Regions from separate parts of the Mesorhizobium dulcispinae genome, predicted to be linked through region 1. Evidence: predicted binding sites of a transcription regulator. Region 1 holds the regulator's gene; the other holds the start of a gene.
What was found. The regulator LexA, encoded in region 1, represses DNA repair genes until DNA is damaged. The targets are predictions, from matches to a motif close to TGTTCNNNNTGTGTTCNG.

Region 1 (15,062 bases):
CGGTTTGGGTGGCGATGCGAAGTGGGTGAAGGTAACCGGTCGGGCAAGCGTCTACCAGACTTTGTCAGAGCAACTGGACCTCGTTGGCCTGATTTCGGGTGGTGGCGGATATATAGCGAGCTACGGCAGCAACGATCTGCGCATCTTTGACTACTTCCAGAGCAATGAGCGCATGATCCGCGGTTTCGAATATGGCGGTATCGGTCCTGTGGCCACCGGAACCAGTGGTGACCATCTTGGCGGCACGACCTATTTCAATGCCTCGGCAGAGGCGCAGTTCCCGCTGCCGGTTATTCCGGAGAGCTTTGGATTGCGCGGCGCCGTCTTCGCGGATGCTGCAACGCTTTACGGAAACAAGCTGGGCGACGCGTTGGTCGATCCGTCGTCAACCGGCATGAAGCTGCGCGCCTCGGTCGGCATCGGCTTGATGTGGGCGTCGCCGTTCGGGCCGATCCGTATCGACTATGCGTTCCCGGTCAAGAAGGAGCCGACCGACAAAACGCAGGAATTCAACTTCGGCATAGCGACCCGTTTCTAATCCGCGGGTTACGATGCTTCCGGGCCTGATGGCCCGGAAGAGACTGATCCGACCGAGCTGGATAATGTTTGTGGAATGACCGATCCGGTGTTCTTCGCGCCTTCACGCCGGTATACGGCTGGCGAAGTCGCGAATCTGACCGGCGCCAATCTCGTTGATTCCTCGCAGGCTAATATCGCCATCAAAGCGCTGGCGCCCGCCAACGAGGGCGGCGACGGCGCGCTGGTCTTTGTCGACGGCAAGCGCAATTTCGCCCTGATGCAGTCGCTCAAGGCGGCCGCCGTGCTGTGCCCTGCAGACTTCGCCAACAGGGCGCCGCAGGGAATCGCCGTGCTGGTGCATCCGCGCCCGCAGCAGGCCTTCGCCATGGTCGGACGGCTGCTCTTTCCGCAGGCCGCCACTCCGGGGCCGATGACCGGCGAAACCGGCGTTTCGCCGCAGGCGCATATCGATCCGTCCGCGCATGTCGAAAGCGGTGCGATCGTAGAGGCAGGCGCCGTGATCGGTCCCGATGCTTCCATAGGCGCCGGCACGGTCATCGCGCCGCACGCCGTCATTGGCCGCTCCTGCAAGATAGGCCGCGACGGTTACGTCGGTCCGGGCGCCAGCATCCAATATGCGCTGATCGGCAACCGCGTCATCATTCACGGCGGCGCAAGGATAGGCCAGGACGGGTTCGGTTTCGTGGCCGGCGCCAAGGGACCCGAGCGCGTGCCGCAGATCGGCCGCGTCATCATCCAGGACGATGTCGAGATCGGCTCCAACTCGACCGTCGATCGCGGCGCGATGTCGGACACCGTCATCGGACAAGGCACCAAGATCGACAATCTGGTGCAGATCGCCCACAATGTTCGCATCGGCCGCAATTGCATTATAGCCGGGCTTTCGGGTATTTCCGGTTCCGTCGTCGTGGGCGACAACGTCACCATGGGTGGCGGTGTCGGCCTCGCCGACCATTTGACCATCGGTCCGGGAGCCAAGCTTGCTGCGAGAAGTGGATTCATGAGCAACGTGCCGGCGGGCGAGGTCTGGGGAGGCTATCCGGCGCAGCCGATGGCGGAAGCCATGCGCGAGATCGCGATGCTGCGCAGGCTGGCCAGGACGCGCAAGCAGGGCGACGGAAATGGCTGACATGGTGGCAACGACACTCGAGGCGGTCGACATAATGGGGCTGATGAAGCTTCTGCCGCACCGCTATCCGTTCCTGCTGATCGACCGCATCGTCGATATCGATGGTGACGACTCCGCGGTCGGCATCAAGAACGTGACCATCAACGAACCGCACTTCCAGGGTCATTTTCCGCAGCAGCCGGTGATGCCGGGCGTGCTCATCATCGAGGCCATGGCGCAGACCGCGGGCGCGATCTGCATCCGCAGCCTCAACGCGGAACAGCCGTCGCTGGTCTATTTCATGACCATCGACAACGCGAAGTTCCGCAAGCCGGTCGTTCCAGGCGATCAGCTCAGGATCCACGTCAAGAAGATCAAGAAGCGCGGCAATCTGTTGAAATTCGCCTGCGAGGCGATGGTGGATGGCGCTAAGGCCGCCGAAGCCGAAGTTTCGGCTATGATGGTCACCGGCTGACGGTTCGAAATGCTCATGAAAGTTCAGACATCAATCCATCCTTCCTCGGTCGTCGAAGAAGGCGCCCAACTCGGCGAAGGCGTCCGCATCGGGCCCTTCTGCCATGTGAGCGCCGACGCCATCATCGGCGATCGCGTCGAGCTGGTCAGCCACGTCTCGGTGATGGGCGCGACCACCGTCGGCGCCGCGACCAAAGTCTATCCGATGGCGACGCTTGGAGCGCCGCCGCAGAACACCAAGCACAAGGGTGGTCGCACCACGCTGGTCATCGGCGAGAATTGCACGATCCGCGAAGGCGTCACCATGCATGTCGGCACGGATTCCAGCCGTGGTGAGACGACTGTCGGCGACAACGGCAATTTCCTCGCCTATGCCCACATTGCCCATGACTGCGTCGTCGGCAGGAATGCAACCTTCGCCAATGGGGCGACGCTCGGCGGGCATTGCGAGATCGGCGACAACGTCTACATCGGCGGCCTAACCGCCGTTCACCAGTTTGTCCGCGTCGGCGATAACGCCTTCATCGGCGGCTGCTCGGCCGTCGTCGGCGACGTCATTCCCTATGCGATCGCCGTCGGCAATCGCGCCAAGCTGCGCGGGCTCAACATCATCGGCCTGAAGCGCTCCGGCCTGCCGCGTGCCGAAATCTATTTGCTTCGTGAGGCTTACAGGACGATCTTCGACCGCTCCCGCACCGTCGGCGAGAATGTCGAGATCGCCAAGGCGGAATTCGCCTCCTCGCCGACGGCCATGAAGATGATCGATTTCATCACCAGCCGCGGCAAGCGGCACTATGCCGTCCCGCCGCTCAAGGGCGGCGGCGATAACGATGGCGATGACGAAGGCTGAGCCCGCCGGATCAGCGCTTGCACTCGCGCCGGGCTCCAGGGTCGGCATCATTGCCGGTGGCGGCAGCCTCCCGGTCGAGGTGGCGGAAGGCCTGGCCAAGCAAGGACATCAGCCTTTCGTCATCCTGGCGAAGGGCGAGGTGGACCGCGAAGCCGACTTCGCCGCCTACGAGCAGGCGACGTTGGCGCTGGAAGACATCGGCTTGTTGCTTCCCTTGCTGAAACGCCAGGGCATCACCCACCTGGTTCTGGCCGGCGAGATCAGGCGCAGGCCACGGCTCACCAAAATACGCCCGACCCCCGGCCTGCTGGCGATAATCCCGTCCGTGATCATGGCGCTGGCGCGCGGCGACGACGGGCTTTTGAAGGTTCTTACCCGCGGGCTGGAAAAGCGCGGCATCACGGTTGTCGGTGCGCATGAGATCGTCGCGGAGCTCACCGCCGGCGAGGGCACGCTCACCACCACGGGGCCAAAGCAATCGGACTGGCGCGATATCGAGGCAGGCCGTGCGGCGGCCAAGGCGATCGGCACGCTGGACATCGGCCAGGCGGCGATTGCGGTCGGAGGAAGGGTGATCGCGCTGGAAGGCATCGAAGGCACCAAGGGCCTGCTTGAAAGGACACGCGACTTGCGCGGGCACGGCCGGCTCGCCGGAAAAAGGCGCGGCGTGCTCGTCAAGTGCGCCAAGCCGGGTCAGGAATTGCGGGCCGACCTGCCTTCGATCGGCCCGCAGACGGTCGAGGCGGCACATGCCGCCGGCCTTGCCGGCATAGCCGTCGAGGCAGGCCACTCGCTCATTCTCGAAGGCCCGGCGACATTGGCGCGGGCAAACGCGCTTGGCTTGTTCATTGTCGGGTTCCCCGCAACGGAGCCGGCCGATGCCAGGTGAGAAGCCGCTCAAGATTGCCATCGTCGCCGGCGAGGAATCGGGCGACCTGCTCGGCGCCGACATCGTGCGCGCGCTCAAGAAGACCACCGGCCGCAAGATCCAGCTCGTCGGCATCGGCGGCCGGCATCTGCAGGAACTGGGGCTGACACCGCTCTTCGACGGCAGCGAGATCGCGCTGATGGGCTTCAGCGCCGTCTTGCGCGACCTGCCGCGGCTGATGCGCCGGATCAGCCAGACGGCCGGCGCCATCGCGACGGAGCGTCCGGATTGCCTGATCACCATCGACAGCCCTGACTTTTCGTTGCGTGTCGCCAAGAAGGCCCGCGCCGCCGCGCCCGCCATCCCGATCATCCATTATGTCTGCCCGAGTGTGTGGGCATGGCGGCCGGGCAGGGCGGCGGCGATGAAGCCCTATGTCGACCACATCCTCTGCATCCTGCCTTTCGAGGTGAAGGCGCTCGCCCGCCTCGGCGGACCGCCCGGCACCTACGTCGGCCACCGACTGACGCAGGATCCCGGCGTGCTCGGCGCCGCGAAGGCGCAGAACCTGCCGCGCGACCTGTCGGAGGATCGTGTCAAGACGCTGCTCGTGCTGCCGGGCTCACGCCGCGGCGAGGTGCGCCGGCTGATCGAGCCGTTCGGCAAGGCTATGTCGGTCCTGCGCCAGCGCGGCCACCGGTTGCGCCTGCTGTTACCGACGGTGCCGCATGTCGCCGACCTGGTGAAAACGTCCATCGCGAGCTGGGACGAGAAGCCCGAGATCATCACCGATCCCGAGCGCAAATGGCAGGCCTTCGGCAAGGCCGATGCGGCTTTGATCGCGTCCGGAACGGTCTCGCTGGAGCTGGCGCTTTCCGGCGTTCCGATGGTCTCCAGCTACAAGCTCGATCCGATCGCGCGGCAATTGCTGCAGCATCTGGTGACGACGTGGTCGGCGCTGTTGCCCAACCTGATCGCCGATCGCGCGCTGGTGCCGGAGTTCTACGATCAGTATGTCAGGCCGGAGAACCTGGCACGTCAGCTGGAAGCGCTGTTTGCCGACACCGGCATGCGCGCCTGGCAGAAGGCGGGCTTCGCCGAGATCGCCAGGCGCATGGCAACGGAGAGGCCTTCCGGCGAGATAGCAGCCGAAGTGGTGCTGGGATGCATCAAGAAAGCGAATAGGGAGTAGCGAATAGCGAGTAGGGGGTTGGAATGCCGCCCGGCGCCCCAGTCTTCTTTCCCTATTCGCTATTCGCTATTCCCTATTCGCTACTCGCTTACCTTTTCGCAATCGGCACGTAGTCGCGTTCCGTGGCGCCGGTGTAGAGCTGGCGCGGGCGGCCGATCTTCTGGTGCGGATCCTCGATCATTTCCTTCCACTGCGCGATCCAGCCGACCGTGCGCGCGACGGCGAACAGCACGGTGAACATGGTGGTGGGGAAGCCCAGCGCCTTCAGCGTGATGCCGGAATAGAAGTCGACGTTCGGATAGAGCTTCTTCTCGATGAAGTAGGAATCAGTGAGCGCGATCTTCTCCAGCTCCATCGCGATGTCGAGCAGCGGATCATCCTTGATGCCAAGCTCACCCAACACCTCATGCGCGGTCTTCTGCATGATCTTGGCGCGCGGATCGTAGTTCTTGTAGACGCGGTGGCCGAAGCCCATCAGGCGGAACGGGTCGTTCTTGTCCTTGGCGCGGGCAATGAATTCCGGGATGTGGTCGACATGGCCGATCTCGCCCAGCATGTTGAGGGCCGCTTCGTTGGCGCCGCCATGCGCCGGACCCCACAGGCAAGCGATGCCGGCGGCGATGCAGGCGAACGGGTTGGCGCCCGACGAACCGGCAAGGCGCACCGTCGAGGTCGAGGCGTTCTGCTCGTGGTCAGCGTGCAGGATGAAGATGCGCTCCATGGCGCGCGCCAGCACCGGATTGATCTTGTACTCCTCGCACGGCACGGCAAAGCACATGTGCAGGAAGTTGGCCGCGAAGCTGAGATCGTTCTTCGGATAGATGAAGGGCTGGCCGATGTGGTATTTATAGGCCATGGCCGCGATGGTCGGCATCTTGGCGATCAGGCGCATCGAGGCGACCATGCGCTGGTACGGGTCCGAGATGTCGGTCGAGTCGTGATAGAAGGCCGACAGCGCGCCGACCACGCCGCACATGACGGCCATCGGATGCGCGTCGCGGCGGAAGCCGGTGAAGAAGCGCGACATCTGCTCATGCACCATGGTGTGGCGCGTCACGCGGTAGTCGAAGTCGTCCTTCTGCGCCTTGGTCGGCAATTCGCCGTAGAGCAACAGGTAGCAGACCTCGAGGAAGTCGCCGTGCTCGGCAAGCTGGTCGATCGGATAGCCGCGATGCAGCAGGATGCCGGCATCGCCGTCGATGAAGGTGATCGCGGACTCGCAACTCGCCGTCGATGTGAAACCGGGATCGTAGGTGAAGGCGCCGGTGGTGCTGTAGAGAGCGCCGATGTCGATGACATCAGGCCCGGTCGAGCCGCTTCGCACCTTGAATTCGTGGGTCTTGCCGGCGAGTTCGAGCCTCGCGGTCGACTCACGCGCCTTGCCGCCCGATTCCAGTTTTGTCGCAGCTTCGCTCATTGCAAACTCCTTTATGTTTCCTCATGCCGGCAAGGCAATTCCTGCAAACGACACGTCGAAATCACCGGAATGCGCGAACTTACCACCGCATTTTAGGAGGTGCGTGCCAGATTGGGCCAGGGCCTAATGTTGCACTGCGAAACACACCTTTCAATGCCAATCTTTTTGGGCCAGTTCGCTCCTAATCGATTTGATCTCCGATCCGCGCCAGGCTTTCCTCGCGCCCCAGCACGGCAAGCACGTCGAACACGCCGGGCGAGGTGCTGCGGCCGGTGAGCGCGGCTCTCAGCGGTTGGGCCACGGCGCCGAGCTTGTGACCGCCGGCCTGTGCAAAGTCGCGAAGAGCGGCTTCGGCGGCTGCGGCGCTCCATTCGCCGGAGATCGCCGCGAGCGCGGCATTGGCGCCATGCAGAATGGCGCGCGCGTCACTGCCGAGCAATCCGGCGGCCTTTTCGTCGAGTTGCAGCGGCCGCTCGGCGAACAGGAAGGCGGCTCCATCCACGAGCTCGACCAGCGTCTTTGCCCGCTCCTTGAGGCCAGGCATGGCGGCAAGCAGCTGAGCCTCACGCTTCTCGTCGAGCTTCGCCGCGAGCGCCGGGCCGCCGCCGAGATAGGGCAGGGTGGCGACGAAGACATCGAAGAGGGCCTTGTCGTCCATCTTGCGCATATGCACGCCGTTCAGCGCCTCGAGCTTGGCGAAGTCGAAGCGCGCGGCACCCTTGTTGACGTCGCCGATATCGAACCAGGAGATCATGTCCTTGATCGACATCACCTCGTCGTCGCCATGGCTCCAGCCGAGCCTCGCCAGATAGTTGAGCAGGGCCTCCGGCAGATAGCCCATGGCGCGATAAGCTTCGACACCGAGCGCGCCGTGGCGCTTCGACAGCTTGGCGCCGTCGGCGCCGTGGATCAGCGGGATGTGCGACATCGACGGCACGGTCCAGCCCATGGCGTTGTAGATCACGGTCTGGCGCGCGGCATTGGTCAGATGGTCGTCGCCGCGGATGATGTGGGTGACGCCCATGTCGTGGTCGTCGACGACGACAGCGTGCATGTAGGTCGGATTGCCGTCCGAGCGCAGGATGATGAAATCGTCGAGATCCTTGTTGGGGAAGCGCACCTCGCCCTGCACGCGGTCGTGCACGATCGTCTCGCCCTCGGTCGGCGCCTTGATGCGGATTGCGCCCTTGACGCCGGGAGGCGCCTCGGACGGGTCGCGGTCGCGCCACTGGCCGTTGTAGCGCGGCGGCAGGCCCTTGGCCCGCGCCACCTCGCGCATCGCCTCCAACTCGGCAGGCGTCTCGTAGCTGTAGTAGGCCTTGCCCAGGCGCACGAGCTCCTCGGCCACTTCGCGGTGGCGCGGCGCGCGCTCGAACTGCGACACGGCCTCGCCGTCCCAGGAGAGGCCGAGCCAGGTCAGTCCGTCGAGGATAGCAGCCGTCGCCGCCTCGGTGGAGCGCTCGCGATCGGTGTCCTCGATGCGCAGCAGCATCGTGCCGCCGGTGTGCCTGGCATAGAGCCAGTTGAACAGCGCCGTGCGCGCCCCGCCGATATGCAAATAGCCGGTGGGCGAGGGGGCAAAACGGGTGACGACCTTGTCGGACATGGAACTCTCAGAGTGGCACTGAAACGGGCGTGATTGCGCGGGCCTTTCGCGCGGTCGGCGTTCATGTAGCATAGGAGGTCTGGGGCGCAAGGGGCAGACCCGATGGCTGGACGTGGCCGGGGCGCGGAGGAGGGCGAGGGAACGACAGCTGGCGTCAGCGAGCGCCTGCTGTTTGCCGGCACCGTGCCTGCCGAAGCGGCACCGGTTTTGCTCCCGGAGCGACACCCGCCTGCGAAGGTTCCGTCGCCCGGCGGCGTCGACGCCCGCCCGGCTTCTCCTCCGGCAGCCATCGACCGGATCCGCAGGCAGTTCCGCGGCGCTTCGTTTTCCGCGTTTCGCCGGGGCGTCGCCGTCGCGGCCGCCACCGAACTCGACCGCGGCGTCGGCTTTCTGCTGGTGCCGGTGTTCCTGGCCGCCGGCGTGATCCTCTATTTCTCCTTGAACGTCGAGCCGGATCTTTACAGGCCGCTGGCGGCAGTGGCGCTGATGGCTGTCTGCGCGGCGGTCTCGCGCTCTTGGCCGAAGACGCATCTCGTGTTCATGGCGGCGCTGTTTTGCGCCTTGGGCTTTGTCGCCGCGAAGGTCGAGACATGGCGCGCCGCGACGCCGATGCTCGGTGCCGACATCCAGACGCGGCTGACTGGCCGCGTTGTGATTGCCGAGGAGATGGCCAACGGCCGCGTCAGGCTGACCATCGATCTGATCTCAACCGCGCAGCCGAAGCTGCGCTACGCGCCGGACCGCGTCAGGCTTTCGGCGCGCAGGATGCCGCCCGACATGAAGGCAGGATCCCTGGTGACGGGTTATGCGAGGCTTTTGCCGCCGACAGGCCCGGTTCGCCCTGAAAGCTATGACTTTTCCTTCGACAGCTATTTTTCCGGCATAGGCGGCAGCGGCTTTTTCCTCGGCGATCCGAAAGTCATTTCCACAGCCGACCCGCCCACTGCGACGAGCATCACCTCGACGATCGAGAACGCGCGCGAAAACATTGCCGATCATATCAGAAGCATCGTCGGCGGTCCTGAAGGCGAGATCGCCGCGGCGCTGATCGTCGGCGTTCGCGCCGGCATTCCGGAGGACATCAATGAAGCGATGCGGCGGACCGGCATCTATCACATCATCTCGATTTCCGGCCTGCACATGGCGCTGGTCGCCGGCACGGTCATGCTCCTGCTGCGCGGCGCGTTCGCGCTGTTTCCGGATTTTTCGTCACGGCGCCCGGTGAAGAAATATGCAGCGGCAATCGCGCTGATGTCGATCGCCGCCTATCTCGTCATCTCCGGCGTGGTGGTCGCGGCCGAGCGAAGCTTCATCATGCTGGCGGTGATGCTGGTCGCCGTGCTGTTCGACCGCGCGGCGCTGACGATGCGCAACCTGGCGATCTCGGCCATCGCCGTGATCCTGGTGTCGCCGCATGAAGTGGTTGGGCCGAGCTTCCAGATGTCGTTTGCAGCCACGGCCGCCCTTGTCGGCGCTTATGCCGGCTGGGCCGACTACCGCGCCGACAAGCTGCGCCCGCCGCCGGTCAAGCGCTCGTTCGTCGGCTTCCTGTCCAGAAAGCTCGCAGCCGGAGCGGGCGGCGCTGCTTTGACATCGATTATCGCAGGAAGTGCAACGGCGCTGTTCGCCATCTGGCATTTCCAGCGTGTCTCGCCGCTCAGTTTGCTCGCCAACCTGGCCGTCATGCCGATCGTGTCATTGGTTGTCATGCCGCTTGCCGTCCTCAGCGCACTGGCAATGCCATTCGGCTTCGATGGTCCTTTCCTCTATGTGATGGGCAAGGGCCTGACAGCGATGATCGCGATCTCGGCATGGATTTCGGAATGGTCGCCGGTCGATGCCGTCGGGCTGATCTCGATCCATTCGGTGCTGCTGGCAACGATCGCGCTCGTCATCGCCACCATGGCCACCACTTGGCTCAGGCTGGCAGCCGTGCCCTTCGCACTGGCCGGCCTGCTGACAATCCCGCAGGTGCGCACGCCGGACCTGCTGATCTCTGAGGACGCCCATCTGGTGGCGATGCCGATCGGCGGCGGCGAGCTCGCCGTCAATCGCGCCCGCTCCAATGAGTTCACCACCGATAACTGGAAACGCGCGCTCAAGGCCGAAACGATCGTGCCGCCGGAGACATTCGCCAACGGTGCGTTGGACATCGCTGACCCTGTCGACCTGCCGCCGGGATCGCCCTTTTACTGCACGGGCGATCTTTGCATCGGCCGGCATCCATCCGGCGCCATCGTCGCCTTGGCGGAAAATCGCAACAGCGCTCGCACGGCCTGCGGCTTCGCCGACCTCATCGTCATCAACGACGCCACGGCCTACAATCCTTGCCGCGATCCTCGCATTCTCGTCGTCACCAAGCGACAGCTTGCGCGCGACGGGAGCGCTGCCGTCTACTTCGACCCGCAATCGGCAACGGCGCGACCAACCATTCAATATGCCGTCGAAAAGCCGTATCGCCCCTGGCATGAGCAGCGACGCTATTCGCGCGAGGCAAGGGGCCTGGCGCCGTACAACAGGCCCGAAAAGTCAGCGGCAAAGCCAGAGCCACTCAGTAGCGGCGAATGAGCCCGACCAGCTTGCCCTGCACCTTGACTCTGTCCGGCCCGAAGATGCGGGTCTCATAGGCCGGATTGGCGGCCTCGAGCGCGATCGAGGCGCCCTTGCGGCGGAAGCGCTTCAGCGTCGCCTCCTCGTCGTCGACCAGCGCCACCACGATCTCGCCCGGGCTTGCCGTATTGGCGTTGCGGATGATCACCGTATCGCCGTCGAAGATGCCGGCCTCGATCATCGAGTCGCCTTTGACCTCAAGCGCGTAGTGCTCGCCGCCCGCGATCATGTCCGGCGGCACCGTGATCGAATGCGTCTGGTGCTGGATGGCATCGATCGGCACACCCGCTGCGATGCGGCCCATGACCGGAATGGACACGGCCGAAACGGCGTCGTCGTCATTGCTGGGCGTCGGCGTGCGCGAGGGTGCCGCGGGCTTGATCTGCCGGCCGAGATTGCCTTGGCCGCCCTGGATGACGCTCGGCGAGAATTTCTTCGCCGCATTGAGGCCGGGCGCGATCGAATCGGGCAGGCGCAGCACTTCCAGCGCGCGCGCCCGGTTCGGCAGCCGGCGAATGAAACCGCGCTCTTCCAGCGCCGTGATCAGGCGATGGATGCCCGACTTCGAGGCAAGGTCGAGCGCTTCCTTCATCTCGTCGAAAGACGGCGGAATGCCGCTTTCCTTGAGCCGTTCATGGATGAACATCAGCAGTTCATGTTGTTTGCGCGTCAGCATGGCGGCCCCTGTGGGTTCTGAAACCAGAATCAGAAAAACAAACCCAGAACAAACACTATCTGTTCCAGTTGTGTTCCGCAACCGTTTAAAGTTTAGTGAATGTGTTGACGTTTTGTTCAGCGTAACATCAGAACGCTGCATTCGGCGCCGGCTTCGGCCGCCGGGGCGAAGGGCTCACGCACGATCAGGCCGTTGGCGTCGGCGAGCATCCTCAGCATTGAGGAATCCTGGATACCGAACGGTGTCGCGACCAGCGTTCCGGCTTCCTCGCGCACAACTGCCCGCACATAGTCCTGCCTGAGGTCATTGGCGTGCATCGCGGCAGCCAACCGTGCCGTGCGAATGTCCTGCCGGTAGTTGCGGCTGCCAAGCCGCGCCAGGAGCGGCTTCAGGAACAATTGCGAGCAGACCAGGCTCGCCACCGGATTGCCGGGCAGGCCGATGCAGCGGATGTTGCCAAGCCGGCCAAACATCAGCGGTTTGCCGGGGCGCATGGCGATCTTCCAGAAGTCGAGCTGCATGCCTTCGCCGGTCAGAACGTCGTGGATCAGGTCGTGGTCGCCAACCGAGGCGCCGCCGAGCGTGACGATGACGTCGGCGCCGGCTGAGACCGCTTTCCTGACCAGAGCCGCGATCGCGTCCTTACGATCGGCCGCGATGCCGAGGTCGAGCGCGCGCGCGCCGACCGACTGAGCTACGGCGGCGACGCCATAGGCATTGGACGAGATGATCTGGTCGGGACCGAGCGCGCTGCCAGGCGGCAACAATTCGTCGCCCGTGGCGATGATCGCGACCAGCGGCCGCCGAACCACATTGAGGCTCGGGTGGTTGGCCGACGCCGCCAGCGAAAGCGCTGCCGGATCGAGCTCTCGGCCTTTATGGAGGAGCACGTCACCTTCGCCGAAATCGAGCCCACGGCGACGGACGTTGCGTGCCTGCACGGTCGGCTCGGTCACTTCGATGCTGCCGCCGCCGAGGTCGCGGACATTCTCCTGGATGACGACGGTGTCGGCGCCTTCGGGGAGCGGCGCGCCGGTGAAGATGCGCACGGCCTCGCCCTTGCCGACGGAGCCGGCAAAGCCCCGCCCGGCGGGCGCGATGCCGATAACGGAGAGCCGCGCCGGCACTGACGCCACGTCCGCGGCGCGTACGGCGTAGCCGTCCATGGCCGAAGCGTTGAAAGGCGGCTGCGTGCGCAGCGCCGCCACCGGTTCGGCCAGCACACGGCCTGCCGCATCGGCGAGCGGAACGCTTTCGCCAGGCAGCGCGATCGCGCCGTCCAGCAGGCGTTCGAGCGCCTCGGCGACCGGAACCAGCGCCATCCTAGGAGCCTGCCCCGTGTTCGGCGGCCTTGTAGTCGCCCGACTTGCCGCCGGTCTTCTCGACCAGCCTGATGCCGGAAATCACCATGGCGCGGTCCGCTGCCTTGGCCATGTCGTAGATGGTCAGGCAGGCGACCGACGCCGCGGTCAGCGCCTCCATCTCCACGCCCGTCTTGCCGGTGACGCGGGCGAGTGCGGTGACCTTCAGGCCGGGGAGCGCGCGGTCAGGCTCGATATCGACGGCAACCTTGGTGAGAAGCAGTGGGTGGCAGAGCGGGATCAACTCATGCGTCTTCTTGGCCGCCATGATGCCGGCGATGCGGGCCGTGCCAAGCACGTCACCTTTCTTGGCGTCTCCCGCCAGGATCATCTCCAGCGTCTCCGGCCGCATGGACACAAAACCTTCGGCAATGGCCGTTCGCGTCGTCTCGGCCTTATCGCCGACATCGACCATGTTGGCTTCGCCCTTGGCACCGAGATGGGTAAGCGCAGGCATCCTCAAACTGCCTCGGCCGGCGCCTTGCCCGTCAGCAGAAGCTCAGTCGCTTTTGCCACGTCGGCTTGCCGCATCAGGCTCTCGCCGACGAGGAAGGTGCCGATCTTGCTCTTTTCCAGCCGGCGGCAGTCCTGATGGGTGAAGATGCCGCTCTCGCTGACCAGCAGCCGGTCGGCCGGCACCATGGCGGCAAGCCGCTCGGAAACGTCGAGGCTGGTCTCGAACGTCCTCAAATCGCGGTTGTTGATGCCGATCAGCCGCGACGAGAGGCGGAGCGCGCGCTCCATCTCCTTCTCGTCATGGACCTCGACCAGCGCGTCCATGCCGAGCTCGAAAGCCGTCGCTTCGAGCTCGCCGGCCAGTGCGTCGTCGACGCTTGCCATGATGATGAGGATCGCGTCCGCGCCCCAGGCGCGGGCTTCGTAGACCTGGTATGGATCGAAGAGGAAATCCTTGCGCAAGGCGGGCAGGCCGACGGCGGCGCGCGCGGCGGTCAGGAATGCGGGCGCGCCCTGGAAGGACGGAGCGTCGGTCAGCACCGAGAGGCAGGCAGCACCCCCTTGCTGATATGCCCTGGCCAGCGCGGGCGGATCGAAGTCGGCGCGGATCAAGCCCTTGGAGGGGCTGGCCTTCTTGATCTCGGCGATCAGCGCGAAGCCGCCCGCCTTCCGCTTGGCCTCAAGGGCGGCAAGGAAGCCGCGCGGCGGCTCTGCCTCCCCGGCCTTGGCCCTGATATCGGCAAGCGGCGCGCTGAGCTTCGCCGCGGCGATCTCGTCGCGCTTGTAGGCTTCGATCTTGCGCAGGATATCGGACAAGGTTCTAACCGTTCGAAATCTCGATGAGCTTGTCGAGCACCGCAAGCGCCCGGCCGCTGTCGATGGCTTGGGCGGCGGCTTCGATGCCGTCGGCGAGCGTCGTCGCCTTGCCGGCCACCACCAGCCCGGCGCCGGCATTCATCAGCACGGTGTCGCGATAGGCGCCGGCGTCGCCGCCCAGCATATCGCGCAATGCCTTGGCATTATAGGCCGCATCGCCGCCGCGCAGCTCTTCCTTGCCGTGCCGCTTCAGTCCCACCGCTTCCGGAGTGAGCGTGAAGGTGCGGATCTCGCCACCGGCGAGCTCCGCCACCTGCGTCTCGCCGGTGGTGGTGATCTCGTCGTAACCGTCGCCGTGCACGACCCAGGCGTGATCGGCACCAAGCGCCTTCAGCGTCTCGGCCACCGGCATGATCCATTCCGGCAGGAAGACGCCGACCATCTGTCGGCTGACGCCGGCAGGGTTGGACAGCGGACCGAGCAGGTTGAAGATGGTGCGCGTGCCGAGCTCGCCGCGGATCGGGCCGACATGCTTCATCGCCGGATGATGCGCCGGCGCGAACATGAAGCCGACGCCGGCCTCGTGGATGCAGCGGCCGATCGTCTCCGGCGAAATGTCGATCTTGACGCCAAGCGCCATCAGCACATCTGCGGAGCCGGTCAGCGAGGACAGGCCGCGATTGCCGTGCTTAGCGACCGGGACCCCTGCCGCCGCGATGACGAAGGCAGAGGCGGTCGAGATGTTGACGCTATGCGAATTGTCACCGCCGGTGCCGACGATGTCGATGGCGTCATGCGGGGCCTCGACGCGCAGCATCTTGGCGCGCATGGTGGCCACCGCGCCGGAAATCTCGCTCACGGCTTCGCCGCGCACGCGCAACGCCATCAGGAAACCGCCGATCTGGCCCGGCGTCGCATCGCCCGACATGATGATGTCGAAGGCCTCGCGCGCCTCCTCGAAGGAGAGCGCGGTGCCGGTGGCGACCTTGGCTATGTGTGTCTTGAGAGCGCTCATCGTGTCTGTGCTTGCGAAACGGCGGCCGGATCGATGCGAACGTCATACTGCGACTGCAACTGCGCCACCAGCT
Region 2 (15,062 bases), on a different contig from region 1:
ACTTGGCGGGTCGCCGGCCTCCGTGGCCGGTGCCGTCATCACAGCAGCATCAACTGCTCGCCGGCGCCGGAGCCGGCGACGAATTGATCGGTTCGAAGCTGCCGACGCTCGGCGTTGAGGCCGAGCCGCTTGGCGGCGATCTCGAAGCGGCGACCGATCTGCCAGGCATAGGGACCGGCGCCCTTCATGCGCTTGCCCCATTCCGAATCGTAATCCTTGCCGTCGCGCATCGAGCGGATCAGCGACATCACATGCCGGTAGCGGTCCGGATAATGCCGCAAGAGCCAGTCCTTGAAGATCGGCGCCACCTCGAGCGGCAGCCGCAGCACGACATAGCCCGCTTCCCTGGCGCCTGCGGCTCGCGCCGAATCGAGGATGCGCTCCAGCTCCGGATCGGTGAGGCCCGGGACGATCGGCGCCACCATCACCGAGGCCGGGATGCCGGCGTCCGAAATCTGCCTTATCGCCTCCAGCCGCTTCGTCGGCGTCGAGGCGCGCGGCTCCATCGTCCGCGCCAGCATGCGGTCGAGCGTCGTTACCGACAGCGCCACCTTGGCAAGACCGCGTTCGGCCATGCGCGACAGGATGTCGATGTCGCGCGTCACCAGCGCCGACTTGGTGACGATACCGACCGGATGGCCGCGCGCCTCCAGCACCTCCAGGATCTCGCGCATGATCCGGTACTGCTTCTCGATCGGCTGGTAGGGGTCGGTGTTGGTGCCGATGGCGATGGTGCGCGGCTGGTAGCCGGGCTTCGACAATTCCCTGTCCAGCATCCGCGCCGCATCCGGCTTGGCGAACAGCTTCGATTCGAAATCGAGCCCCGGCGACAGGCCCATGAAGGCATGCGTCGGCCTGGCGAAGCAGTAGACGCAGCCATGCTCGCAGCCGCGATAGGGGTTGATCGAACGGTCGAAGGAAATGTCCGGCGATTCGTTGCGGGTGATGATGGTGCGCGGCTTCTCGACCTGCACCTCGGTCTTGAAGGGCGGCAGTTCCTCCAGGGAGTTCCAGCCGTCGTCGAACACATGCCGGCTGACCGGCTCGAAGCGGCCGGACGGATTGATGCCGGCGGAGCGTCCGCGGTTGCGGTCGGGGCGGACGCGCATGCCGCTCTGTTCGATCATGGCATTGGCTATCTCGGCTCTGCCTGCTCCGAAGGCGGCAATGTCGGCGCGGACGATCTGTTCCATTTTCGCCCTCTCCCAGGGACTGTCGGCAGGCTGTCGAATCGCTCTGTTCATGAAACTATTCCTATTTTGCCGATGAGAACAAATCAAGAACTTTTTCGCTTGGGACGCGCAACTGGCGCAGCGCCGCGCTTTCCGCTATTCGGCTAAAAATGCTCAGCGTTCTCATCGAAACCCGCAACGACGAAGAGGGCCTTGCCCGCACGCTCGCCTCGCTGATCGGCGGCGCGGTGGAAGGCGTGGTGCGCGACGTCATCGTCTGCGACGCAGGCTCGACCGACCAGACGCATCGCGTCGCCGAGCATGCCGGCTGCCACTATGTGTCCGGCGGCATTGCGGCCGGCATCGGCCAGGCCAAGGGCGACTGGCTGCTGCTGCTTGAGCCCGGCGCGCGGCTCGCCGAAGGCTGGATCGAGGAGGTCGCCGCCCACACGGCAAGGCAGACAATGCCCGCGCGCTTTTCACGCGCCCGCGGCCATCGTGCACCTTTCCTGGCTCGCGTCTTTTCGGGCAACCGCGCGCTGGCAGAAGGCCTCGTCATCAGCAAGCGCCAGGCCGCGGCTCTGGCGAAAAGCGCGCGCAGCGCCGAAGCCCTGGCGCGCGGCCTGGCCACCAGAAGGCTGAATGCCGAAATCTGGGTGGCGCCCCCGAAGTGACGCCGGCGTCGCAACAGCAGGGCGGTAAATTTCAGCCATCGCTTTATTGTGCATTGCACAAAATCTAGGGCGACGTTAGCATCCTTCCATGCGGGACAATCGGGATTGGGTAAAGAACCAGTAGGCGGCTGACCCTTCGTCGGACGCCATGCATATGAGGACCCGATGAACGTTGCTCCCCCAGACAATTCCGGCGCGGCCAGCCTGGAGGCGATCGCCCGCGACGGCAGCCTGTTCAGGCGCATCGCCGTGCGCATCCCGACCTATTTGAAGGATCTTCGCGAAAATCCGGCCTGGCTGCCGATGTTCATGCTGGCGCGCACCATGCCGGGGCGCCGCATGCACTGGCTGGGCGCCAGACGGGCCCGTCCGCTCGACAAGGCGGGAGCGACGATGTTCACCGGCATCGACCGCGACGCCGTGGTCGATGCGCTTCGTTCTGAAGGGCTGTTCTCCGGCTTCATGCTGCCGCCGGCCATCAACGATGAGATCGCGGCCTTTGCCAGCCGCACGCCCTGCTTTGGCAATTTCGACCGCCGTCTCGAATTCATGCCGGGCGAGCATGCCGAGGCCGAAAAGCGATATGGCCGCTCACTGCTAAGCGGGCACTATTTCGAGCGCATCCTGGACTGCCCGGCGGCCCTTGCCATCCAGAAGGACCCGCTGCTCCTCGACGTCGCGCGGCATTATCTCGGCGGCCAGGCGAAACTGATCACGACGCGCGTCTGGTGGAGCTTCCCGACCGGCAAGGCTTCCGATGCCGACAAGAACCTCGCCTCGCTCGGCAAATATCATTTCGACCTCGACGATTGGCGGATGCTGAAGTTCTTCTTCTATCTGGCGCCGGTCGATGCCGGCACCGGCCCGCATGTCTATGTCCGCGGCAGCCACAAGCGCCGCGCGCTCAAGCACCAGCTGACGCTCCTGGTCGGCCACCCGGCGGAAGATGTGCTGGACGTCTACGGCCCGGAGAGCCCGGTGACGCTGACGGGCGAGGCGGGCCTCGGCTTCGTCGAGGATCCGTTCGGCTTCCATATGGGCACGGTGCCGGCGAACACGCCGCGGCTGATGATGGAAATCGGCTTCGGCGTCTCGCGGCCGTCACGCCGCCGCTTCCACGGCGAGCCCGTCATCCGCTGAGCAATTCCGCTAGATTCCCAGGACTTCAACCGGCATCCAGGCTGTGCGGCGCCTCGCCAGGCGCTGCTCGCGGCTTTCGGCGTCGTAGCGGACCGGGATCGGCTCGCGGGAAAATTGCTCGCGCTCGTCGAGCGCGTTGACGATGACGATCGCCCTGGCGTCGTTACCCTCGCCGGCGATCGCCGCGACATAGACGCCGCATTCCCGGCAGATGAGATAGTCGGCGGTGCGCAGGCCGAAGCGGTAGACCTGCAGCCGTGCCTTGTCTTCGACCGAAATGGTCAGACGCCCTTTCGGATCGGCGGCAGCGCGCGACCCATGCCGGGTGCAGAACGAGCACTGGCAGGCGCGGATTTCCATTCCGGCAGGATCGATCGCGGTGGAGAAGCTCAGGCGGATATTGCCGCAATGACATCCGCCGCTGTGAACGGCCATGGCAGGTCCCTTGTTCGCTTGCACAACGTACTTTGCCAGCGTCGGCTTCGAAATGGCGCCTCGAAGGCCGGAGCGCCATTCCACCTGCAAACCGGATGCCGATTGGATGTTTTGCCCGTGCTTTACGAGGCAGGCTTGCCGCCGCGCCTGAGATGCTCGTCCAGCCGCGGCATGATCTCGACGAAGTTGCAGGGCACGTGCCTGTAGTCGAGCTGCGCCTTGATGATGTCGTCCCAGGCGTCCTTGCAGGCGCCCGGCGAGCCCGGCAGCACGAAGACGAAGGTCGCGTTGACGACGCCGCCGGTCGCCCGGCTCTGGATCGTCGAGGTGCCGATCTTGTCGTAGGAGATGCGGTGGAAGACTTCCGAAAAGCCGTCCATGCGTTTTTCGAAGATCGGCTCCAGCGCTTCCGGCGTGACGTCTCGTCCGGTGAAGCCGGTGCCGCCGGTGGTGATGACGACATCCACCGCTTCGTCCTTCGACCAGGCGAGCACTTTTTCGCGGATCTGTTCCCGGTCGTCGGTGACGATGTCGCGGGCGGCCAGTATGTGGCCGGCCTCGGCGATGCGGTCGGCCAGCGTCTGCCCCGATTTGTCGTCGGCGAGGCTCCGCGTGTCGGAAACCGTCAGCACCGCGATCCGCACCGGGATGAAGGGCCGGCTCTCGTTGGCCATCAGTCAGCCTCCATGCTGCGCGTCGCCGCCACGAACCAGCCGGGATGGCGGCCGCGGATCTCGATCGCCGCGCGCTTGGCGACATTGCCGGTCTCGAACAGGCCGAAACAGGTGGCGCCGGAGCCCGACATGCGGGCGAAGCCGGCTCCTGCTTTTTCCAGCGCCTTGAGCGCGTCGCCGATGCCGGGCTGGACGGTGCGCGCGGCAGGTTCGAGGTCGTTGCGGGTCGTCTCGAGCCAATTTCGGATGGTGTGGAAATCCAGGCGGCCGGGCAGGGGCGGCAATGCTTCATTGTCGCGCCTGGAAAGCGCCTTGAACACCTCGGGCGTCGAGACGGCGACGCCGGGATTGACCAGAACCAGCGCCAGCGCCGGGAAGCCCGCCAGCGGCGACAGTTCGTCGCCGATGCCGCGCGCAATCAGCGGCTTTGCCCTGAGGCACATCGGCAGATCGGCGCCGAGCGTCAGCCCGATCCGAGCCAGTCCGGCTTCGTCGATATCGAGCTTCCAGAGGCGCGCAAGACCGTTGAGCGCGGCCGCTGCGTCGCTGGAGCCACCGCCGACGCCGGAGGCGATCGGCAGGTTCTTCTCCAGCCGGATGGCGACCGGCGGCGTCGCCCTTGCGCCGGCTTCCCGCCGCAAGGCGTCGCGGGCCTTGATCACCAGATTGCCGTCATCGAGCGGCACGCCGGCGGCGAAGGGTCCCGACACCGCGAACGCGTCAGCCTCGGCCGGCTCGATCTGCAGCCGGTCGCCGAAGCGGGTGAAAACGACAAGGCTGTCGAGCAGGTGATAACCGTCGACACGCCTGCCGGTCACATGCAGCGCCAGATTGATCTTGGCAGGCGCGAGCCATGTCCGGGACTTGGCCTCGGGCTCCAGAATGTCGGCTGCTGGCGAGATGGTTTTCAGTCCTTGGCCAGACGGTACTCGCCGGTCTTCGGATCCTTGACCAGAGTGCCCATCGTGCCGTTGGCCGCCTGTTTCTCGGTGCGCCGGATCTTGGCCGTCACGCGCTCGGCCTCGCGCACGAAAGCGCGGTAGCCGAAATAGGCGGCGGCACCGATGACAGCGAAGAAAATGATCTGCGGCATCCTAAAACTCCTTCCGCGTTTGCGCGGCAAGGCCGGCCGTACAGGTCGGTCAAGCGGTTATGCTAGACGCTTTCGTGGCTTTTTCAAAGCCCGAAGCGCGCCCACAGCGCGCGCTCTTCCGCCGCATCGATGACGCCACTGGCCGCGGCGGCTGCGATGTCGGGCGCCGAAAAGCGCGAGCCGAACAGGCCGAAACGGCCGAAAAGCCCGCGCGGCGCGGTGATGAGCTTGAGCTGCGTCTTGTCGCCGAAGCGGGTCTTGAGCACGCTGCGCATATCGCCCAGCGCATCGACCAGACCGAGCTCCAGGCCCTTCTTGGCGGTCCAGAACAGGCCGGTGAACAGATCCGGATCGTCCTTAAGCTTGGTGCCGCGCCGTTCCTTGACGAGATCGATGAAGGTCTCGTGCACTTCGAGCTGCAGCGCCTTCAGCCGCTCGACGTCTTCCTTCTTCTCCGGCTTGAAGGGGTCGAGCACGGCCTTGTTCTGGCCCGCGGTGTGGACGCGTCGCTCGACGCCGATCTTCTTCAACAGGTCCGGGAAGCCGAACGATGCCGAGACGACGCCGATCGAACCGACGATCGAGGAGGGGTCGGCGAAGATCTCGTCGCCGGCGACCGCGATCATATAGCCGCCGGAAGCCGCCACATCCTCGACGAAGACCAGCACCTTCTTGTTCTTCTCGGTCGCGAGGTCGCGGATGCGCTTGAAGATCAGCCGCGACTGCACGGGCGAGCCGCCCGGCGAGTTGATCGAGATCGCAACCGCCGGCGCGTCGAAGCCGAACGCCTTGTCGATGAGCCCGGCCGTCGAGGCGAGCGACAGGCTGGGCCTGAACTGGCCGCCGCCGGGCAGGATGGTGCCATGCAGCCGGATGACCGGGATGGTGACGACTGTCGAGCGCCAGGATTTCGGCAGCAGGCGGTTGAAGAAGCGTTTCACGAAAGCTTGTCTCCGCAAGAGATGCAAGAGCAAGGTGAGACCTCATCCTTGTTCCCGGCATGTAGGAATTCGCCGGCCAACGGCAATGCCGCATTGCCGGCCTCTGATCAATTGCCGAACAGCGACGCCAGCCCGTTGTTGATCATTTCGGTCCGCTCCGTCGGCTCGTTGCCGGACGGTCCGTGCAAGGTGAGCGGCGGCCGGATCGACAATTTTCCGCGCGCGCCGAGAACCGCCCTGACGACGATGCGGATCGCCGCCGCGTCGGGGCGCGGGTGGACGCAGAGCATCTCGGCATCGCCGAAGCGGCCTTCGATCGCATCGAGGATGGCGACGAGCTGCTCCGGCCGGGCGATCACCGCCAGCCCGCCGCGCGGCTTGACGACGGCGGCCGCGCTCCTGATCCAGCGCTCGAACAGCCCGTCCTCGATGACATGCGCTTCCCGGCGCAGCGCGTTCGGCGTGGCGCGGTCTTGCGCCCCGTTGAAGGGCGGGTTCATGATGACAAAGTCGAAGGAATTGTCGGCAAGCCCCGCCTCGGCCCGCGCCTTGCCGGCAAGCGTGACGTCGGCCGTCAACACCGAGGCGCGGTCGCCGAGATGCGCGTTGCCGGGGTGGGCAAGCGTGGCGGCGGCAAAGTCGGCCATCTCGGCCGAGCGTTCGACCAGCACCGCGCGTGCCTCAGGGCAGCGCGACAGCACGGCAAGCGCGGCGGCACCGGCACCGGCGCCGAAATCGGCGAGCCGGCCGGAAAAGCCGGACGGGACGGCTGCCGCCAGCATCATGGCGTCCATGCCGGCGCGGTGACCTTGCCTCGGCTGGACCAGCCAGAAGCGCCCGCGATGAAAGGCATCGACCGTGTGGGCCGGGGTGTCCGGGGCGAGGGCGGTTGATGCGGCCATTATTTCCGGCGGATCTCGTTCTCGATGCCGGCGTCCTTCAGGATGCGCCGCGCCGCATCGGCCTTGTCGGCATCGACCATGATGCGCCTCGGCAGGATGCCGATCGATCCATCGAGCACGCTCATGTTCTGGTCGGCGACGAAACAGGCGATGCCGGCGTCGCGCATCAGCGATTCGACGAAGGAGATGAGGACGGCGTCGTTGGTGCGGACAAGCTCAATCATGGAATGAAAATCGCAGGTTGCGGCGTTCATGTAAACGCCGAGGCAGCCCGCGCCGGCAAAGCCGCGCCAATTCGCCTCTTGCCGTGCGCGGTTGTGCCGACCTAGAGTCACACCGGGACCAGGGTGTTGTCGTACGCGTCAATGAGACGGGAGTGATCGTGGTGGGTGTCGTTCTGAATATCGAGGGCAAGCGGGAACCTGCTTCCATCAAGGATCTCGTCGATCTGACGGCAGCCGACATGGGACGCGTCAACGAGCTGATCCTGTCGAAGGCCGGCTCCGACGTCGAGATGATCCCGGAGGTCGCCAACCACCTGATCTCGTCCGGCGGCAAGCGGCTCCGGCCGATGCTGACGCTCGCCGCCGCCCAGATGTTCGGCTATGCCGGCGAAGGCCACGTCAAGCTCGCCACCGCGGTCGAGTTCATGCACACCGCGACGCTGCTGCACGACGACGTTGTCGACGAGAGCGCGCTGCGCCGCGGCAAGAAGACAGCGCGCATGATCTGGGGCAATCAGGCGAGCGTGCTGGTCGGCGATTTCCTGCTCGGCCAGGCTTTTCGCATGATGGTCGAGGTCGGCTCGCTGGAAGCTTTGGACATCCTGTCGAGCGCCGCCTCCATCATCGCCGAGGGCGAGGTGATGCAGCTTGCCGCCGCCAAGAACCTGGAGACCACCGAGGACGAGCATTTCGCCGTCATCAAGGCCAAGACCGCAGCGCTCTTCTCGGCCGCCGCCGAGGTCGGCCCGGTGATTGCGCTCGCCTCCCGCACCGACCGCGCGGCGCTGCGCTCCTACGGCATGAATCTCGGCCTTGCCTTCCAGCTCATCGACGATGCGCTCGACTATGGCGGCTCCAGCAAGGACCTTGGCAAGAATGTCGGCGACGATTTCCGCGAGGGCAAGGTGACGCTGCCAGTGATCTTGGCCTACCGGCGCGGCACCAAGGCCGAACGCACCTTCTGGAAGCGCGCCATCGAGGACAACGTCGCGGACGATGCCGGGCTCGAAAAGGCGATCGGCCTGATGACCCGCCACGGGGCGATTGCCGACACGATCGGCCGCGCCCGTCACTTCGGCGAGATCGCCCGCGACGCGCTGGCGCCGCTGGAAGCGACGCCGCAGAAGTCGGCGCTGATCGACGTCATCGATTTCTGCATCAGCCGCGTCAACTGAGAGCCTGCCATCTCCCGGTGCTTGCCTGGCGTCCGCCGGGGAGCGCGCCTGTGAATCCCGTTCCGGCGATCTCGACAAACGGCCGTCGCGCAAATTATCTATAAAATATGGCCAATACAGAGGACACGATCGCCGTCCGCATCAGCAAGGAACTGGCGGACCGCATCATTTCGGGCGCGATCGAGCCTGGATCGCGGCTGCGCCAGGACCATGTCGCCGAGGAATTCGGTACCAGCCATGTCCCGGTGCGCGAGGCCTTCCGCCGCCTCGAGGCGCAGGGCCTGGCGATCAGCGAACCGCGGCGCGGCGTGCGCGTTGCCGCCTTCGACCTCGGCGAGGTCAGGGAAGTGGCAGAGATGCGCGCGGCGCTCGAGGTGCTGGCGTTGCGCCACGCCGCCCCCCATCTGACGCCGGCGATCCTCGACCAGGCCGAGGAGGCGACCAAGGCGGGCGACAAATCCCACGACGTCCGCTCCTGGGAAGAAGCCAATCGCACCTTCCACCGCTTGATCCTGGCGCCCTGCAACATGCCGCGCCTGCTTTCCACCATCGATGATCTGCATGCCGCAAGCGCCCGCTTCCTGTTCGCCGCCTGGCGCTCCGAATGGGAGACGCGCACCGACCAGGATCACCGTGCGATCCTGAGCGCGCTCAGGCAAGGCAACACGGAATCGGCGGCCGCCACGCTTGGCAGGCACGTGCAATGGATCGGCCAGAAACCGGTCAAGACTGCCTCCGGCAAGACCCGCGACGCCTTCGCCATCGTTGGTTAGCGACAACAATTGGCCGAAGACTCCCAGCGTCGTCGTTCCTACGGTCCGTGCAGCGTCGCTTCGCTCTTTGCTCCATAGCTGGCCTAGCCCAGGTCTGCCCTTGCCATCTCTCCAAAAATATGGATTCGATAATAGATCGAATGCAAAAATTATCTATAATTTCAGATCAGCCAGGGACATCACCGTGACAAACATCGCCGTTTCGACCCGCAAGCCCTCCTTCAGCCCGCTCAGGCTGGATGGCCGCTCCGTCACTTGGAAAGTTGGCGCCGTCGTGCTCGGCTCGCTGTTTTTGGCGCTGTCGTCCTACATCGAGGTGCCGATGGTGCCGGTTCCGGTGACCATGCAGACCTTCGCCGTGACATTGGTCGGCGCGCTCTATGGCTGGCGGTTCGGCGCGCTCACCATCGCGGCCTGGCTCGTCGAGGGGGCCGCTGGCTTACCGGTTCTGGCGGGCGGCGCGGCCGGCGTGCAGCATTTCGTCGGCCCGACCGGAGGCTATCTCTTCTCGTTCCCCATCGTCGGCGCGGTCGTCGGCTGGCTGGCCGAGCGCGGCTGGAACGGCAATCGGGTGATGCTGGCCTTCGCCGCCATGCTCATCGGCAATCTTCTGTGCCTGGTTCTCGGCACGGCCTGGCTCGCCGTCATGATCGGCGCCGACAAGGCGATCACCTTCGGCTTCCTGCCCTTCATCGTCGGCGGCCTGCTGAAGTCGGCGCTGGGTGCCGCGACGCTGAAGCTCTTCCCGACCTACCGGGACGAACCGCGCGACCGCTCGCCTGAGGCATAATGACCGTCCGGCTGCGCGCCCACCATCTGCTCTGCCTGCTGACCTATGTCGGCAAAGGCTATTCGCCCGCCTTCACCGCCAATTACGACAAGGTGGTGGGGCGGCTGGGCGAGGGCGAGCCGGTTCTGATCGTGTCCGGACCGGACGACATCTGCGCCCCGATGCTCGAAGAGCCCGAGCCGCATTGCCTGCGCGAAAGTGCCGCCGAGCGGGACGGGCTCGCGGCGCGTGATGTCGGGGCTCTTCTCGGCCGGCCGGTCCAGGCCGGCGTGCGGTTCGTGCTGGACGCCTCCAGCCTGGCGCGGATGCGGAAGGTGTTTTCGGCCGGCCTGACGCGCCAGGCGTGCCTGGGCTGCGAATGGTTCGACTTGTGCAGCGCGGTTGCCGGCGGCGGATTCCACGATACGCGCCTTTAGGCGGTACGCTGGCCTGTCGGTCTCCTGGCGCCGGACTTTTTTGGCGCGCGGCGTCGTTTTTTAAGCCGGATGATTGCATTGTGATTCGCGCCGGATTGAAGCCTGACCCCAAAAAGGCCATGCTTTGTCAGGAAAAGATCGAGTCTGGGGCGGTCCGCCAAGGGCGGGATCGCGTGTGGCTGAAAGGGATACAATGCGGCAAGGACGTGCGCGCTGGCTGACGAGGCTGGCATTTTTAGCGGGTGTGGCGCTTTCGGTGCTGCCTGCCCATGCCAAGGAAAACGCCCAACCGATCCAGATCACGTCTTTCTCGGGCGCCTATCTTGCTGCTCACATTGCCGAAAGCGACAACGATCTCGACAATGCCATCGCCTACTACAAGCAGGCGCTGGCCTTTGCCCCCAATGACACCGAGTTGCAGCAGAGCCTGATGCTGGCGCTGGTCGCGCAGGGCCGCTTCGAGGAATCGCTGGTCTATGCCGACAAGCTCAAGGAAGTGCCCGATGTCGAGCGCTTTTCGCGCCTGGCGCTTGCCGTCGATTCCTTCCACAAAAAGGACTACGCCAAAGCCCAGTACTGGCTGAAGCTGTCGCTCGAATCCGATCTCGACCGGCTGCTCTCAGGCGTCATGGACGGCTGGGCCAAGGAAGGCGCAGGCAGTGCGTCGGAAGCGATGGAATCCATCGACAAGCTCAAGGGGCCGGACTGGTTCGGCCTGTTCCAGTCGTTCCACCGCGCGCTCATCGCCGACGCCGCCGGCCTTTCCGACAAGGCCGATGAAATCTATGCAGCCACCCTGGCCGATACCGCCGCCGGCGGCTCCGCGCCCGAGACGTGGATGCGCAACGCCCAGGCCTATGCCTCGTTCCTCGCCCGCAAGGGCGACAAGGCGAAGGCGCTTTCGGTACTGAACCAGGCCGAAGCCTTCGCGCCGGGCAAGCTCGAAATCACCACGCTGCGCGACAGGATCAATAAGGGCGACAAGATCGAGCCCTTGGTCGCCACCCCGGCGGACGGCGCCTCGGAAATCCTGCTCGATCTCGCCACCGCGCTCAACCGTGGCGGCGGCGAGCCTTTCGTGCGGCTCTATCTGCAATATGCGCTGGCGCTGAAGCCGGACAGTGACGCCGCCCTCGTGCAACTCGCGGCCGTCGCCGAGCAGTTGAAGGACGGCGAAGGCGCGATCGCGCTTTATCGCCGCATCCCGGCCACCTCGCCGTTGAAGGAGCTCTCGGAGCTGCAGCTCGGCCTGAACCTTGCCGACATCGACCGCAACGACGAGGCCATCGCGCACCTCAAGGGCTATGTCGATGCGCATCCGGCCGACATGCGCGGCTATCTGGCGCTTGGCGGCGTCTACTCCTCCAAGGAGGACTATCGCTCGGCCGCCAATCTCTACGACAAGGCGGTAGAGGAGCTGAAGACGCCGACCGCCGCCAACTGGAACATCTTCTACCAGCGCGGCATCGCCTATGAGCGGCTGAAGGAATGGCCGAAGGCCGAGCCCAATTTCCGCAAGGCGCTGGAGCTGCAGCCCGACCAGCCCCAGGTTCTGAACTATCTCGGCTATTCCTGGGTCGACATGAACACGAACCTCAAGGAAGGCCTGGCGATGATCCAGAAGGCCGTGGATCTCAGGCCGAGCGACGGCTACATCGTCGATTCGCTCGGCTGGGCCTATTACCGCCTCGGCCGCTTCGACGATGCCGTGCGCGAAATGGAGCGCGCCGTGTCGCTGAAGCCGGAAGATCCGGTCCTCAACGATCATCTGGGCGACGCCTACTGGCGTGTCGGCCGCAAGCTGGAAGCGACGTTCCAATGGACCCAGGCCCGTGACCTGAAGCCGGACCCGGACGTGCTCGCCACCCTGCAGCAGAAGCTGCTCAAGGGCCTGCCGCCGATCGAGTCCAACACGGCGCAAGAGACCCCCAAGGTCAAGCCGGTCACGCCGCCTCCGCCGAAGGGCTGAGGCCGTCCAAGCTGTTCAATAAACGGGGCTCGCTGAGCCCCGTTTTCGTTTCAGAAGAGCTTTCGGTAGACGACGAAGCCGGAGCGCTCGCCGATCTTGTCATAGAGCTGCATGGCGGTGTGGTTGGTCTCATGCGTCAGCCAGTAGACGCGGCCCGAGCCTGCGGCCTTGGCGCGCTCGTAGACGCCTTCGATCAATGCCCTGCCGACGCCCTGGCCGCGCGCGGCCTGCGATGTGAAGAGATCCTGCAGATAGCAATTCGGCGCGATCGCCGTGGTCGAGCGGTGGTAGAGATAATGGACGAGGCCGAGAAGCTTGCCGTCGCGCTCGGCAACCAGCGCATGCATCGGCTCGTAGGCATCGAAGAAGCGCGACCAGGTCATCTGGGTGATCTCGCCGGCAAGCGCGGTCTCGCCCGCGCGGCCGTAGAAGGCGTTGTAGCCGTCCCAGAGAGGCAGCCATTGTTCGTAGTCCTGCCGGGCGACGGGACGGACAATGAGTTGACCGGGCATTTGCGGAACCTCTGTCGTTACGGTCAGGCGAGCAAACGGCGAGCGTGAGCGGCCGGCAATGGGCCAGCCGCCGGCAAAGCGTTCAACCTCTCCGTGATGCGGCGCCTGCCTTGACGCTTGCCGGCCCGGCAACTAGGGAAGGCTTGAATCCCAGCGCTTTCCGAGGCCGCCGTGACCATCGAAATTCCTGCCCACATGCATCCCAGCCGCTCCTTCCAGGGGCTGATCCTGACCTTGCACAATTACTGGGCCGATTATGGCTGCGTCATCCTGCAGCCCTACGACATGGAAGTCGGCGCCGGCACCTTCCATCCGGCGACCACCTTGCGCGCGCTCGGTCCGCTGCGCTGGAACGCGGCTTACGTGCAGCCGTCGCGCCGCCCGAAGGACGGCCGCTACGGCGAGAACCCGAACCGTCTGCAGCATTATTATCAATATCAGGTGATCCTGAAGCCGAACCCGCCGAACCTGCAGGAGCTCTATCTCGGCTCGCTCGAGGCGATCGGCATCAATCCGCTGCTGCACGACATCCGGTTCGTCGAGGATGATTGGGAAAGCCCGACGCTCGGCGCCTGGGGCCTCGGCTGGGAGTGCTGGTGCGACGGCATGGAAGTGTCGCAGTTCACCTATTTCCAGCAGGTCTGCGGCATCGAATGCGCGCCGGTGGCGGGCGAGCTCACCTACGGACTGGAGCGGCTCGCCATGTATGTGCAGGGCGTCGACAATGTCTACGACTTGAACTTCAACGGTCGCGACGGCGCCGAGAAGGTCACCTATGGCGATGTCTTCCTGCAGGCCGAGCAGGAATATTCGCGCCACAATTTCGAATTCGCCAACACCGCGATGCTGCTTCGGCATTTCGAGGACGCCGAGGCCGAGTGCAAGGCGCTGCTTGCTGCCGGCGCGCCGGCAGCGAACGACAACCTGGCGGCGCACAGGTTGGTCTTCCCGGCCTACGACCAATGCATCAAGGCAAGCCACGTCTTCAACCTGCTCGACGCGCGCGGCGTGATTTCCGTCACCGAGCGTCAGAGCTACATTCTGCGCGTGCGCAACCTGGCCAAGGCTTGCGGCGAGGCATTCCTGCAGACGAAGGCGGGCGGTCTGGCGGCTTAGCCCAAGACAGCTTTCGCGATTTCAGCGACGGTCAGCGGCAACGCGCTCTGGCTGCTCGCGCTTTCGATCGTGCGCAGTGCTTGCCTCACGCCAGGCATCGAGAACGTGCCATGCATCTGGGCGGCGAAGCAGGCGCTTAGTGCCAGGATCTGCAGGGTTCTCGATGCCGTTTTCATCGTCGTTCAGCCAATAGTTCTCCGCCTGAGCGTTGGTCGCTTCAGTGCCGCGTTTGGTTCATGGGATGTCTGCTCTTAGGACGGGTGGGTCCGCTTCGTCCCGACAAAGACCTGAAAATTTCCTGAAATAGGTCGAACTGGCGATCGGCAGGCAGGGTGACAGCGGCGAGCCGAGTTGCTATTTCCCGCGCATTCGTGACATCGGCGCTGCCGCGCCGACCCTTCCCATCAAGGGGAGGGCAAGGAGCTTATTTTATGCCCGACCTGCTGCTCGAACTCCGCTCCGAGGAAATCCCCGCGCGCATGCAGCGCAAGGCTGCCGGCGATCTCCGCAAGATGCTGACCGACGGTCTGGTCGAGGCGGGCCTGACCTATGAGGCGGCGCGCGAATACTGGACGCCGCGGCGCCTGGCGCTGGACGTCCGGGGGCTCACGCCGCGCTCGAAGGACATTCGCGAGGAGATCAAGGGTCCCTCGACCACGGCGCCCGAGCAGGCGGTGCAGGGCTTCCTGCGCAAGGCCGACCTTTCGTCGATCGCCGAGGCGCATGTCCATTCCGATCCGAAGAAGGGCGACTTCTACGTCGCTCATATTTCGAAGCCGGGCCGGGCGGCCGAAGAAATCATCGCCGAACTGGTGCCGGGCATCATCAAGAGCTTCCCCTGGCCGAAGTCGATGCGCTGGGGGCCTGCCTCGGCCAAGCCGGGTTCGCTGCGCTGGGTGCGGCCGCTGCAATCGATCGTCTGCACCTTCGGCCCCGAGACCGAGGAGCCGGTGGTGGTCGATTTCGAGATCGACGGCATCCGCTCCGGCAACGTCACGTATGGCCATCGCTTCCACGCGCCCGGCCCGATCACCGTTCGCCGTTTCGACGATTATG

Region 2: a site for LexA is predicted at 1,268-1,285, ahead of RFN30_RS01255 (PA0069 family radical SAM protein). Genes of this name have one in related genera too.

The regions. Positions count from the first base shown of each region.
Region 1 is NZ_JAVIIY010000002.1:157,570-172,631, forward strand. Features, by position in the region: gene bamA (outer membrane protein assembly factor BamA) at 1-538, shown strand, start outside; gene lpxD (UDP-3-O-(3-hydroxymyristoyl)glucosamine N-acyltransferase) at 614-1,669, shown strand; gene fabZ (3-hydroxyacyl-ACP dehydratase FabZ) at 1,662-2,123, shown strand; gene lpxA (acyl-ACP--UDP-N-acetylglucosamine O-acyltransferase) at 2,139-2,972, shown strand; gene RFN30_RS05440 (LpxI family protein) at 2,959-3,861, shown strand; gene lpxB (lipid-A-disaccharide synthase) at 3,851-5,032, shown strand; gene gltA (citrate synthase) at 5,121-6,449, opposite strand; gene gltX (glutamate--tRNA ligase) at 6,631-8,055, opposite strand; gene RFN30_RS05460 (ComEC/Rec2 family competence protein) at 8,158-10,623, shown strand; gene lexA (transcriptional repressor LexA) at 10,607-11,341, opposite strand; gene RFN30_RS05470 (molybdopterin molybdotransferase MoeA) at 11,458-12,663, opposite strand; gene moaC (cyclic pyranopterin monophosphate synthase MoaC) at 12,665-13,159, opposite strand; gene trpC (indole-3-glycerol phosphate synthase TrpC) at 13,162-13,974, opposite strand; gene trpD (anthranilate phosphoribosyltransferase) at 13,979-14,989, opposite strand; gene RFN30_RS05490 (SurA N-terminal domain-containing protein) at 14,986-15,062, opposite strand, start outside.
Region 2 is NZ_JAVIIY010000001.1:280,353-295,414, forward strand. Features, by position in the region: gene RFN30_RS01255 (PA0069 family radical SAM protein) at 39-1,193, opposite strand; gene RFN30_RS01260 (glycosyltransferase) at 1,343-1,846, shown strand; gene RFN30_RS01265 (hypothetical protein) at 2,012-2,986, shown strand; gene RFN30_RS01270 (GFA family protein) at 2,996-3,421, opposite strand; gene moaB (molybdenum cofactor biosynthesis protein B) at 3,544-4,095, opposite strand; gene RFN30_RS01280 (4-(cytidine 5'-diphospho)-2-C-methyl-D-erythritol kinase) at 4,095-4,976, opposite strand; gene RFN30_RS01285 (hypothetical protein) at 5,003-5,188, opposite strand; gene RFN30_RS01290 (S49 family peptidase) at 5,272-6,129, opposite strand; gene RFN30_RS01295 (tRNA1(Val) (adenine(37)-N6)-methyltransferase) at 6,237-7,031, opposite strand; gene RFN30_RS01300 (putative signal transducing protein) at 7,031-7,255, opposite strand; gene RFN30_RS01305 (polyprenyl synthetase family protein) at 7,417-8,430, shown strand; gene RFN30_RS01310 (GntR family transcriptional regulator) at 8,538-9,203, shown strand; gene RFN30_RS01315 (biotin transporter BioY) at 9,388-9,993, shown strand; gene RFN30_RS01320 (DUF1284 domain-containing protein) at 9,993-10,409, shown strand; gene RFN30_RS01325 (tetratricopeptide repeat protein) at 10,603-12,378, shown strand; gene RFN30_RS01330 (GNAT family N-acetyltransferase) at 12,429-12,890, opposite strand; gene RFN30_RS01335 (glycine--tRNA ligase subunit alpha) at 13,062-14,006, shown strand; gene RFN30_RS01340 (hypothetical protein) at 14,003-14,182, opposite strand; gene glyS (glycine--tRNA ligase subunit beta) at 14,438-15,062, shown strand, end outside.